3 regions of the Rhizobium sp. N621 genome follow, and region 3 is predicted to be linked to each of the others. Evidence: predicted binding sites of a transcription regulator. Region 3 holds the regulator's gene; each other region holds the start of a gene.
What was found. Region 3 encodes PhoB, which activates phosphate uptake and scavenging genes when phosphate is short. Its sites were predicted from a motif close to TGTCATNNANCTGTCAT; they were not measured.
Positions count from the first base shown of each region.

Region 1: a site for PhoB is predicted at 1,646-1,662, ahead of AMK00_RS15995 (DUF1045 domain-containing protein). Genes of this name have one in related genera too.
Region 2: a site for PhoB is predicted at 2,419-2,435, ahead of AMK00_RS12030 (UDP-2,3-diacylglucosamine diphosphatase). Genes of this name have one in related genera too.

Region 1 covers NZ_CP013495.1:3,285,589-3,289,868, forward strand. Annotated here, with positions in the region: gene puuE (allantoinase PuuE) at 1-749, opposite strand, end outside; gene AMK00_RS15995 (DUF1045 domain-containing protein) at 863-1,570, opposite strand; gene AMK00_RS16000 (NAD(P)/FAD-dependent oxidoreductase) at 1,685-2,863, opposite strand; gene mnmD (tRNA (5-methylaminomethyl-2-thiouridine)(34)-methyltransferase MnmD) at 2,862-3,590, shown strand; gene AMK00_RS16010 (response regulator) at 3,617-4,280, opposite strand, start outside.
Region 2 covers NZ_CP013495.1:2,471,920-2,476,199, reverse strand. Annotated here, with positions in the region: gene AMK00_RS12045 (FAD-binding oxidoreductase) at 1-783, shown strand, start outside; partial or broken gene AMK00_RS12040 (histidine phosphatase family protein) at 963-1,700, opposite strand; gene AMK00_RS12035 (hypothetical protein) at 1,888-2,220, opposite strand; gene AMK00_RS12030 (UDP-2,3-diacylglucosamine diphosphatase) at 2,467-3,309, shown strand; gene AMK00_RS12025 (MFS transporter) at 3,474-4,280, shown strand, end outside.
Region 3 covers NZ_CP013495.1:555,410-559,689, reverse strand. Annotated here, with positions in the region: gene AMK00_RS02745 (GcrA family cell cycle regulator) at 425-958, shown strand; gene phoB (phosphate regulon transcriptional regulator PhoB) at 1,319-2,002, opposite strand; gene phoU (phosphate signaling complex protein PhoU) at 2,163-2,876, opposite strand; gene pstB (phosphate ABC transporter ATP-binding protein PstB) at 2,921-3,736, opposite strand; gene pstA (phosphate ABC transporter permease PstA) at 3,751-4,280, opposite strand, start outside.

The DNA of each region.
Region 1 (4,280 bases), 1.7 Mb from region 3:
CCGTCCTTGCCTTCCTGATAAAGCGTGTCGAAAGCATCCTTGAGATAGGTAAAGAACTGGTCGCCGGCATTGAAACCCTGCGGCGTGGCGAAACGCATGTCATTGGTTTCGAGCGTATAGGGGATGATCAGAAAGGGCTTCCCGTCGACGCCTTTCACCCAGTAGGGCAGGTCGTCGGCGTAGGAATCGGAGGAATAAAGGAAACCGCCCTCTTCCTGCACCAGTCGCAGCGTGTTGTCGGAAGGTTTGCCCTGATACATCCCGTAGGGCCGTTCGCCGGTGAGTTCGGTATGCAGGCGCACGGCTTCGAGAATGTGCTTGCGCTCCAGATCCTCGGGGAAATCCTTGTATTCCAGCCAGCGATAACCGTGGCTGGCGATCTCCCAACCGGCCTCCTTCATGGCGGCGACGGCTTCGGGATTGCGCGCCATCGCCAGCGTCACGCCGTAGACGGTCGCCTGCACCTTTAGACCGGTGAACATCCGCCAGAGCCGCCAGAAGCCGGCGCGCGAACCATATTCGTAGATCGATTCCATGTTGAGATTGCGCTGCCCCGGCCAAGCGGCCGCGCCGACGATCTCCGACAGCAGGTTTTCGGACGCCGGATCGCCTTCGAGGATGCAGCTTTCGCCGCCCTCCTCGTAATTGATGACGAACTGCACGGCGACGCGGGCGTCGCCCGGCCACTTCGGATCGGGCGTCTGACGCCCGTAGCCGACGAGATTGCGCGGGTAGGTCTCGGATACCATCAAATCACCTTCTGAAAGACGAAGGAACGGTATCATCCGCAGCCGGAATGTCGAGACGGAAACTGCACAGCAGGATTTCTCTTTTCGACACAACCACTTAGATCGACATCTGCTCAGGCGATCCTGCGCGCGCTGACCTTGCCCATCGGGTGGAGCGAGTGAACGCGGAAGGGACCGCCAGTGCCCTCCTCGATCATCAAAGCCACATTCGAAACCATCACCGGCTCCCTCAGGACGGGCTCGAAGATCGTTCCCAGCACTGGCTCGATGCGGGACATATCGATCGCGTTGATGGGGCCTGTCACCGGCATATGGAAGCGGAACTCCTCCATCACGTAAGGATTGCCCCAACGATGCAGATTGGCGAATTGCGCCGCCGACAACCCATCGGGATCGCTTCGTTCGATATCGGCCTCACTCAGCGGCGCCCGGAAACGATCGAATTCCTGAACGATGGCCGAAGCCAGATACTGGATCTGCTCACAGGGGGCGCTCGGCATCAGGCTGTAGAAATTGCCGAGCCGGGCGATTTCGAGACGTGGAATCTGGAAAGGGGCGTATGTCCCGGCAAATCGCATGAGATCGCGCAAGAGTTGCGACTCGGATGCGTCGGCGGACAGGTGAAAAGGCGCCTTCAAAACACCGTGAAAACCATAGCGCCGCGGTACGGCGGTATAAAAGGCGATCTCATGGATGCCGAGGCCGCGGACGGCCGGAGGCTCCACCATATCGCCCGAAAACACGTTTCGGCCAAGCCAATTGGCGGCCATGAGCGACAGGGGATCGCTCGCCGGAGGCGTGAAGCAAATGGCATAGCGCATGCAATTTCCTCCATCAAGGAAGTGAGCACCGGTAAAATCCGGTGCTGCCGATGCGCAAGCAGATAGGTGATTTGCATGACAGAATAACGAAAGGCAGCTGTATCTAATTCACGTTTAACGTGAAGCGACCGCGATGTGGCTTAAAATCGCGAAGCTTTCCGGCAGCGGAAATTGGCAATCTCTATCGCCTGCGATACAAACCGCAGCCTCCGCCAGCCGATGAGCCAGCCCGAAGCTGACCTTGAAACCGCCGGTCAGCGCGATCAGTCGGGGATGGATGGGGTGGCGGCCGATCATTGGATCGCGGTCGATGGCTTTTGGGCGAAGCCCCGCCCAACGTTCGATGACAGGGGCGCTGCGGAGCGCCGGCACGATCGCCCGCGCCGCCTCGATCAACGCGTCGAGCTGGGCATCGGTCGAGAGGGGATCGTCGAAACGGTTTTCGCTGGTGCTGCCGATCGCCGCATGCCCGCCCTCATGCGCGACGACATAGAGTCCATCGAGGAAGATCGTCGGCAACGCCGGGTCGACATCTGCTTTCAACAGCGCCGCCTGCCCTTTCACCGGCTGGCCGAGCGGCTGCTTCAAGCCCGGCGTCAGCCCCTGCAGCACGGGAAAGGACTGATAGCCGGCGGCCAGGATGCAGCGGCCGAACGTGATGATTTCGCCGCCGATCTCGGCCGTCCCGCGATCGGGATTGAGATCGGCGACAACGGCATTTTCCATGATGCGCACCTGTCTTGCCCGCCGCAGGAAGGCGACCAGCGCTGAGATCAACGAGCGGGGCGCAACACGGGCGGCGAGCGTATCGTGCACGAAACCGCTCTCGCCGGCAGAGGCCTCGACCCAGCCCTCGACATCCGGCCTGTCGAGCACATGCCAGTGGAAGCGGCGCTCGCCAGCCCGCCAGTGGCGCTCGGCATCTTCGGAATGGCCGCGGGCGATGCGGTTGAGATGCGGTTTCGGCAACGGGATCAGCCGCCCGGACCTGTTGTAGCCGGCCGAAAGCCCGGTTTCGGTTTCCAGCGCGGTGATTTCGGTTTCGAGCGAGACCAGCGCATCGAACTGGAATTGCTTTTTCTCCGACCACCGGTCCGGCATATGCGGCATCAGCGCGCCGAGCAGGCCGCCGCTCGCGCCTCCGCCCAATCTAACGGCGTCGGCGAGGATGGTGCTCATACCGCAGCGTTCGGCATGAACGGCCGCCCAGAGCCCCATGATGCCGCCGCCGACGATCAGCAAGTCGCAAGAAGATTGACCGGACGCCGGTGCAGGACTATCGGCTTTTTCCATGAGAGACGTGAACCCCGATCAGATTGGCGCGGGCGCGCCGCAGCCGCTCGAATGGCGCGACGGCGATATGCCCTATTCCACCGCCTTTGGCGATCATTTTTATTGCCAGACCGATGGCCGTCTGGAATGCGGCCATGTCTTCCTCGCCGGCAACGGCCTGCCGGAGCGTTGGAACGGCCGGCGGGCTTTTGTCATCGGCGAACTTGGCTTCGGCACCGGCTTGAACTTCGCCGAGACCTGGCGGCAATGGAAGCTTCACCGTGAACACGGCCAGCACCTTCATTTCATCTCCTTCGAGCTTCATCCGATGCGCGGCGAAGAGATCGGCCGGGCGCTCTCGCACTGGCCGGAGATCAATGCGGAACGCGAGGCGCTGACGGCGGCCTGGCCGCAAACGCCTGCCGGAACCGTCTCGCTCGATCTCGATGCCCAGACGCGGCTCAGCGTCGTCTGCAGCGCGGCACTCGACGGCGTCGCCGCGGCAAAACCCGGCTTCGACGCCTGGTATCTCGACGGTTTCGCGCCCTCGCGCAACGGCGACATGTGGTCGGAAGAGCTGATGCGTGCGGTTAACGAAAAGACCGTGGCCGGCGGCACCTTCGCAACTTACGCCGCGGCCGGCTTCGTGCGCCGCAACCTCATCGCCGCCGGCTTTGCCGTGGAACGCCGCACGGGCTTCGCCGGCAAGCGCGAAATGCTCTGCGGCACCAAGGTGCCCGCCCGATAAATCCTGCGACTGCCATTTGATGGCGATCAGTAGCTGGTGCGCTCCGGCTGCAGTTCATCCTTGCCGAGCCATAGCCGGATCTTCTCCTCCAGAAGTTCCGGGCTGATCGGCTTCGACATGTAATCGTCCATGCCGGCGTCGAGGCAGGCTTCGCGGTCGCTTTCGAGCGCATGGGCGGTGACGCCGATGATCGGCACCCGGTGGCCCTGCCCCTTTTCCCTCTCGCGGATCGTCCGGGTCGCTTCATGGCCGTTCATGACGGGCATCGAGACGTCCATCATGATGATGCGCGGCGTGTGGCTTTCCCAGGCGGCGACCGCCTCCTGCCCATTGTTGACGACCAGGAAGGAAAGCCCCGTCGACTGCAGGATCTGGGTAAACACGATCTGGTTGACCTCGTTGTCTTCGGCAACCAGCACATCGACGAATTCGGCCGCCCGCTTTTGCGGCTCGGGTGCAGTTGCAAGCGCAGGCGCCGGCACGGCCGCTTCCGCCCGCAGCCGGGCGATCTCGGCTTCCGAGGCCTGTTTGACGCGGCGGGCGCGGACGACCTCGACGACAGTGTTGCGCAGCACGTTGGCGCGTGCCGGCTTCATCAGATGCGCATGGCCGTTCAGCGCCGCGAATTCCTTTTCCGTGCCCGAAATATCCATCGAGGTGAGGAAGATGATCGGCAGCTCGACGAAGCGG
Region 2 (4,280 bases), 1.9 Mb from region 3:
CCACTCCATCCGGAAGTTTTCGCCGGACTGGTGGTGCATCCCTTCGCCGATGCGGAAAAAGTTCTCAGGGAGTATCGGGAGGCGCTGGAAACAGCACCCGACGAGCTGACCTGCTGGGTGGTGATGCGCCAGGCGCCGCCGCTGCCTTTCCTTCCGGCTGAGTGGCATGGCAAGGAGATCGTGGTGCTCGCCATGTGCTATTGCGGGGACATGGCGGCGGGCGAAAAGGCGGCGGCTGGATTGCGCGGGATCGGAAAGCCGATCGCCGACATCGTCGGCCCAATGCCGTTCATCGGCTGGCAGCAGGCATTCGACCCGCTTCTAACGCCAGGCGCCCGTAACTATTGGAAGAGCCAGGATTTCGCCTCCCTTTCCGACGCGGCGATCGAGGTTCTCATCGATGCGGTGCGGAAGCTGCCGGGGCCGGAATGCGAAATATTCATCGGCCATGTTGGCGGCGCCGCCGGTCGCGTGCCGACCGAAGCCACGGCATTTCCACAGCGCAGTTCGCATTTCGTCATGAATGTCCATGCACGCTGGCGGGAAACCGAGATGGACGGAAACTGCGTTGGCTGGGCGCGCGAACTTTTCGAGGCAACCAAGCCGCATGCTGTGGGTACTGCCTACATCAACTTCATGCCGGAGGACGAGACCGACCGGGTCGAAATGGCTTACGGGGCCAATTATGCGCGCCTTTCGGAAATCAAGCTGCGCTATGATCCCAACAACCTGTTCCGGATGAATCAGAACGTGAAGCCGATGGCGGCGGTGCGAGCTGCGTGAAGAGCGTAGAAAACCCCGCCCCAACCCCTCCCCACAAGGGGGAGGGGCTAGGATGCCGCACCGTCCTTCTTTAACTCACCGTTTCATCCGCGGAGAGGCCGGGGTTTATCACCGTTGATGCCGCTCGTTAGTCCCTCCCCCTTGTGGGGAGGGGTTGGGGAGGGGTCTATCCGCCGCGCTTCGGGCGTCATCGTCACATCAGCGCCATATGCATCGCGCAGTCTGTCCTCCTGTCCCGGCTGCCGGTCGGCGGCCTGGTGCAGCAGTGTGGTGTCGTAGCCTTGCAGACGCGTTCCCTCGATCAGCGTGACGTCGGAATTCCCAGGATTGTCGGAGCGCTCGAACCAATCGACGGAGTGGTGCAGGAAATTCATTTCGACCGCCCGGTTGGTGACGCCATGGCCGACGATCGCGACATTGTGGTTGCCGCTTTCGGCCTCGCGCATGACGGTCTGGAGGAAGAGACGCACCCGCTGCGCCACATCTGCCCGGCTTTCGCCGTCCGGCGGCCGCGCATAGAACTTGCCGCTATTATTGCGCAGCCTCGCCCATTTTTCGAATTCCTCGGGGAATTTCTGTTTCTGCTCGGCATGGTCGTATATTTCGGTGAAGAGGCCGAAATCCTGCTCACGCAGGAGATAATCTTCCCTGACATCGCCGACGATGTTTTCCGGCAGCGCTTCGAGCAGCGCATCCTTGCTCTGGCGCGTGCGCAGAAACGGCGAATACCAGATATGCAGCTTCTGAAATCCCTGGCTCGGCAACCCTCTCAGGTACGAGGCGATGACAGCGCCTGCCTCCGCTGCCTGGCGATAGCCCCATTCCGTCAGCGGCACGTTATGATCGCCGAACTGGCGGTAGGCCTGCTCGTTGATATTGCCGAGGGATTCGCCATGGCGAACGAGAAAGAGACGCATCGGCCATCCCGCTTTTTCGGATATGAAATCGTCGTCATCATGAACGCGCTCGATCGGCAGGGCAACATCGCCGTCCGAAAGAGGGGCGAGTGTCCAGTGGCCGCTCCCCCCCCCCAATCCGCTTGGCCCGTCGAACTTGTTCACGTCGGTTTCAAAATCGACGAGCGAGAGGGCGTCTTCCGGGCTATCAGCGGCCCTGGAAGATCTTGATGAGCTTTGGCGTAAACCGGTGAGCCTTGATGTCGAGCAGATCCTGATACGTGGCGCGACCGGAGGTCGCGGCCGTCAGATATCGCTGGCAGGCGACCCTCGGAGCGTCCTTGTCGGAGGCGTTTGTCACGATCCCTGCGGTGCGACGCGCATTTGCATCGAAATCCTTTGCGCACACTTTGACGAACTCATTTCTCGCTCTCGCGCTGCCCTGCAGCAGCGTGACTGTCGCATCATAGTCCTGCTGCGTCGGTGCGCAGCCTGCAAGCAGTGCAATAGAAATCATTATTGTCGCGGTGTGGGCGCGCATCATCAATCCCCCAGGTTACGCCTTGATCGGCAGCTGCTGTTAATTTGATTCTCGGTATACGGGAAAGATCCGGAACATCGCGGCGAGAAATTATGATGATCGGATTTCCGATGTCGGTATTGCGAGCTTCGCCACCGACGAGATCGGCGTTTACCATCCGGACGGAATGGGTGGAGTCTGAAGGGCTTTTCCCCAGCTTGTCATCTTCCTGAAACACGAGTCTGGTTTTGGAAGGCTAGATGAAAGATGGGGCATGAGCGGCAGCTCGTGATAGACATGATGGAACCCAGACATTTCCGCACGCTCTTCATTTCCGATGTCCATCTCGGCTCGAAGGCCGCGAAGGCTGATTTCCTGCTGGATTTCCTGCGCTACCACGAGGCGGACACGATCGTGCTCGTCGGCGACATCGTCGACGGCTGGCGCCTGAAGCGCAGCTGGTATTGGCCGCAGGTCTGCAACGACGTCGTTCAGAAGCTGCTGCGCAAGGCGCGCAAGGGCACGCGCGTCGTCTACGTCCCGGGCAATCACGACGAATTTCTGCGCGACTTCCCGGGCATGCATTTCGGCGGCATCGAGGTCGTCGAGCGTATGATGCATGACGGCGCGGACGGCAAGAAATACCTGATCCTGCACGGCGACGAGTTCGACGTCGTCGTCCGCAACGCCCGCCTGCTCGCCTATCTCGGCGACTGGGCCTATGATACGGCGATTCGGATCAATATCCTGCTCGCGGCCGTACGCCGCCGCCTCGGTATGCCCTATTGGTCGTTCTCCGCCTGGGCGAAGCTGCAGGTCAAGCATGCGGTCAATTTCATCGGCGAGTTCGAGCGCGTCGTGGCCGAAGAGGCCCGCAAGAGCGGCGCCGACGGCGTGATCTGCGGCCACATCCACCACGCCATCATCCAGGACATGGACGGCATTCGCTACATCAACACGGGTGACTGGGTGGAAAGCTGCACGGCGGTTGCCGAACATGCCGACGGCACCTTCGAACTGATCACCTGGCGGGCGCTTGCCACCGCCGTACCGGCGCTTACCGCCGTCGAGCGTCCCGAAGAGGCGGAACTCGCCCCGCAGGCGGCTTGATTTTGGCGCCGTCGCAGTCGCGGCGGCTCTCCAGCAATTTAGCCGTTACCGCGAGGTGACAGGCCCAATTTATTTCTTAAAACGTTTCCGGACGGCTATTTCTCGCAATAGTCGCTTTCCGGGTGGTGTGTTAGGACAACGTCCAGTTTCCTTCAGGTCCACCCATGATTCCCGCTCAACATTCCTCGGGTGAGGGAGCGCCGCAGCGCTTCCGGCTGCTCAGCGCGCTGTCCTATTGCGCGCCGCTGCTCGTCAACGGCGTCGTGCTGCCGTTCTTCCCCGTTTGGCTGGAAACCCACAGTTTCAGCGACCATGAAATCGGCATCATCCTTGCCATACCAATGGTGGTTCGTGTTCTGGTGGCGCCTGTCGTCGCCATGATCGCCGACCGCCTGAAGGAGCGCGCCGACGTGTTGCTGTGGTCGGGCGGCCTGTCGCTGCTGACCGCAATCGCACTTTATTGGACGACGAGCTTCTGGCCGGTGACGATCGTCTTCGCGCTGCAGGGCGCCACCTTCGCGCCTTATCTGCCGGTCGTCGAATCGATCGTCATTTCGGGTGTGCGCCGCTGGGGGCTCGACTATGGATCGATGCGGGTGTGGGGGTCGATCGCCTTCATCATCTCGACGCTCCTCGGCGGTCAGCTGATCGGCCGGTGGGGCGGCGGCATGGTGCTCGTCGTGATGGTGTTCGGCTTCACGATGACCGTGGTGATGGCGATCTTCTGTCCGCGGATCGGACCGACGCGGCGGCGCGGCCAGCCGATCGATCTTCCGGCCGCCACCGGGCGCGGTCTGAGCGAGCCGCATTTGCTGCTGCTTCTGATCGGCGTCGCCATCCAGCAGTCGAGCCATGCGGTGCTTAATGCTTTTTCCTCGATCTATTGGCATCAGCTCGGCTTTTCCGGCACGCAAGTCGGCCTGCTCTGGAGCGCCGGCGTTGCCTCGGAGGTGACGGTGTTCTTTCTGTCG
Region 3 (4,280 bases):
GGCGCGGGTCTCCCGTTCAGTGTTGTCCTGCACGGACTCCGGCTAACGAAACCAGGTCCGAAAAATCAAAAATGCCGCCTTTCGGCGGCGAGCGGTACTATTTCCTTTTCGCGCTGCAATGTCAACAAAACTGCGGCCTTAGCGTATGCAGCAAGCTTGTACAGGGGCACTTTCGGCCTTCAACAGGCATTATTGCAGAAATGACACGCAGAGGAAGCAAGTTGGGGAAAACTTGAAATTCGATTCATCCGGATTCCCGCGACTCTTGTCACGGAGTCAGCCTCACACTAGGTTAAAGTTCAATTACTAGACTGCATGCGGCGGAACTAGTCACCAAAATTGATCAAGCGTTTCTTGTTTCGGAGGCTTCCGGGACAACGGTGAGGGATTCTGCCATCACCAACGCAAACGGTGGAGACAGGGCATGAACTGGACAGACGAGCGGGTCGAGAAACTCAAGAAGCTTTGGGCCGAGGGACTGAGCGCCAGCCAGATTGCTGCGCAGCTTGGCGGCGTGAGCCGAAACGCCGTTATCGGCAAGGTGCACCGGCTGAACCTGCCGGGTCGTGCCAAGGCCGGCGGCACGGCGACGGCGGCGCGCACGCCGAAGCGCCAGACATCGGCGCCGCGCGCGCCGAACTACGCCTCCCGGATCACCACCCGCACCGTTACCCGCCAGCAGGGCGCAACGATGCTGAAGGAAGAGATCGAGATCGAAACGGTCGAGGAAATGGAATACGTGCCGAAGGGCAACGTGGTCGTGCCGATTTCCCGCCGCCTCGGCCTGACGGAACTGACCGAACGCACCTGCAAATGGCCGGTCGGCGATCCGCTGAAGGACGATTTCCACTTCTGCGGCTGCGAATCCCCTGACAATTCGCCCTATTGCAGCTATCATCAGAAGCTTGCCTATCAGCCGATCAACGAACGCCGCCGGGCGGCAGCGCGCGTCAGCTGAGCGGGCGACATCGTCGAGAGTGAGAAACGGGCCGAGCAGCCCGTTTTTTGTGATTAGAGTGGGGAAGCGACCTTTGTGTTTGGCAGCAAAGCCGACCACGCATTCCGTCATCCCAGGGCTTGACCCTGGGATCCACGACCAGGCACTCGGCTTCGATAATTTCCCTGCATTTGAATGCCATCGCTCCTCCCGCAGCGCCAGCCGCATGGATCCCAGGGTCAAGCCCTGGGATGACGGAGAGGAGAGGTGGTGCCTGGATGACAGAGGTGAGGTGGTGCCCGCTCATACGCCGCGCCGGTGCAATGAAGGGCCTGGGAAAGGCTGCACCGGCGGGAACGCCGACCACACACTCCCTCAGCCTCAGGCCTCCATCGAATAGCCGGCGCCGCGGACGGTGCGGATGACGTCCTGCATGTTGGAGAAATTCAGCGCCTTGCGCAGGCGGCCGACATGGACGTCGACGGTGCGTTCATCGACATAGATGTCGTGGCCCCAGACGCCGTCGAGCAGCTGCGAGCGCGAGAAGACGCGGCCCGGCGACGACATCAGGAATTCCAACAGGCGGAATTCGGTCGGGCCGAGGCGGACTTCGCGGCTCTTGCGATGAACGCGATGGGTTTCGCGGTCGAGTTCGATATCGCCGCATTTCAACACCGAGGACAGCACCTCGGGACGGGCCCGACGCAGCATCGCCTTGACGCGGGCGACGAGTTCGGGGGTCGAGAAGGGCTTGACGACATAATCGTCGGCGCCGGTGGACAGTCCGCGCACCCGCTCGCTCTCCTCGCCGCGCGCCGTCAGCATGATGATCGGCAGCCGCTCGGTTTCCGGCCGCATGCGCAGGCGCCGGCAGAGTTCGATGCCGGAGACGCCGGGCAACATCCAGTCGAGGATGAGGAGATCGGGCGTGCGCTCCTGAAGCCTGATTTCGGCCTCGTCGCCGCGCAGGATGGTATCGACTTCAAAGCCTTCCGCTTCGAGATTATAGCGAAGGAGCACGCTGAGCGCTTCCTCGTCTTCAACAACTGCGACTCTCGGGATCATGCGTGTCCGTCTCCTCGCGCACAAGCCTTAAACCGGGACGATTTAACCAGGCGTCCTGCGCAAATTCAGAAATTGGCTGCGACCTCTTTGCGCGCCCCGAACGGGCGCGCACGCAAGTGACTGGTCCGGGCGGCGGGCTCGGGCGGCTCGTTCGGAACGATTATTCCGTCGCGGCGCCGACGGTGTTGGCGCTGTCATCCTTCGGACGATCGCCTTCCGGCTGGGCGCCCGTCGCCATGTAGTAGATCGTCTCGGCGATGTTGGTGGCATGGTCGCCGATGCGCTCGATGTTCTTGGCGCAGAAGAGCAGATGCGTGCAGCTCGTGATGTTGCGCGGATCTTCCATCATGTAGGTCAAGAGCTCGCGGAACAGCGAGGTGTACATCGCATCGATCTCGTTGTCGCGCTCGCGGATGGCGGTCGCCTTGTCGGCGGCGCGCGTCGTATAGACGTCGAGCACTTCCTTGAGCTGGACGAGCGCCAGCTCGGACAGGTGCTCGAGACCGCGGGCGAGCTTGCGCGGAACGCCGGTGCTCTGCACGGCGATGACGCGCTTGGCGGTGTTCTTGCCGAGGTCGCCGACGCGTTCGAGGTCGGCGGCGATGCGGATCGAACCCATGATTTCGCGCAGGTCGGCGGCCATCGGCTGGCGGCGGGCGATGGTGACGATCGCCTTGTCGCCGATCTCGCGCTCGGTGTGATCGAGGATCACATCGTCGGAGATGACCTTCTGCGCCAGCGCCGTATCGCCGTTGACCAGCGCCCGGACGGATTCGGCGACCATCTGCTCGGCCAGGCCGCCCATTTCGGAAATCCGCCTGGAGAGGAACTTCAGATCATCATCATAGGCAGAATAAATATGTGTCGATGCCATGGGGCTTTGTCCTCGAATAACGGGAAGGCTTCGGATTGCCGCAATCAGCCGAAGCGACCCATGATGTAGTCCTGGGTGCGCGGATCGTCCGGGTTGGTGAACATCTTGTCGGTGTCGTTCTCCTCGACGAGGTTGCCGAGGTGGAACATGGCGGTGCGCTGCGAGACACGCGCGGCCTGCTGCATGGAGTGGGTGACGATGACGATCGTGTAGTTCTCGCGCAGCTCGTGGATCAGTTCCTCGACCTTGGCGGTGGCGATCGGGTCGAGCGCCGAGCAGGGTTCGTCCATCAGGATGACCTCAGGGCTGACGGCAACGGCGCGGGCGATGCACAGGCGCTGCTGCTGACCGCCGGAGAGGCCGGTGCCGGACTCGTGCACGCGGTCCTTGACCTCGTTCCAGAGGCCGGCGCGCTGCAGGCTGGTCTCGACGATCTGGTCGAGATCGGCCTTCGACTTGGCGAGGCCATGGATGCGCGGTCCGTAGGAGACGTTTTCGTAGATCGACTTCGGGAACGGGTTCGGCTTCTGGAAAACCATGCCGACGCGAGCGCGAAGTTCGACGACGTCGATATCCGGATCATAGATGTCGTCGCTGTCGAGCGTGATCTTGCCGGTGACGCGGCACCCCTCGATCGTGTCGTTCATGCGGTTGAGGCTTCGCAGGAAAGTCGACTTGCCGCAGCCCGAGGGGCCGATCAGGGCGGTTACGGTGTTTTCGCGGATGTTCAGGTTCACGTCGAAAAGCGCACGCTTCTCGCCGTAGTATACGGAGACATCCTGTCCGATCATTTTATACGGGACGTTGCTCATCTTCTGATCCAGCGCCTTTTCAACTGCAGCTTCCGTCAGCATGTTCATGATATCTACTCCGTTTACCAGCGGCGCTCGAAGCGACGACGCAAGAGGATGGCGCCCATGTTCATGACGATCAGGAACAGGAGCAGGACGATGATGGCACCCGAAGTACGTTCCACGAAGGCACGTTCGGCCTCGTTCGCCCACATATAGACCTGGACCGGCAGGGCCGTCGAGGGATCGAGCGGCGTCGTCGGCGCATTGGCGACGAAGGCGACCATGCCGATCAGGAGCAGCGGCGCGGTTTCGCCGAGCGCATGCGCCAGCCCGATGATCGTGCCGGTGAGGATGCCGGGCATGGCGAGCGGCAGGACATGGTGGAACACCATCTGCATCTTCGAGGCGCCGAGGCCGAGGGCTGCGGCGCGGATCGACGGTGGCACGGCGCGCAGTGCGGCGCGGGTGGCGATGATGATCGTCGGCAGGGTCATCAGCGTCAGCACCAGGCCGCCGACCAGCGAGGCCGAGCGCGGCAGGCCGATGAAGTTGATGAAGACGGAAAGGCCGAGCAGACCGTAGACGATCGACGGGACGGCGGCGAGGTTGT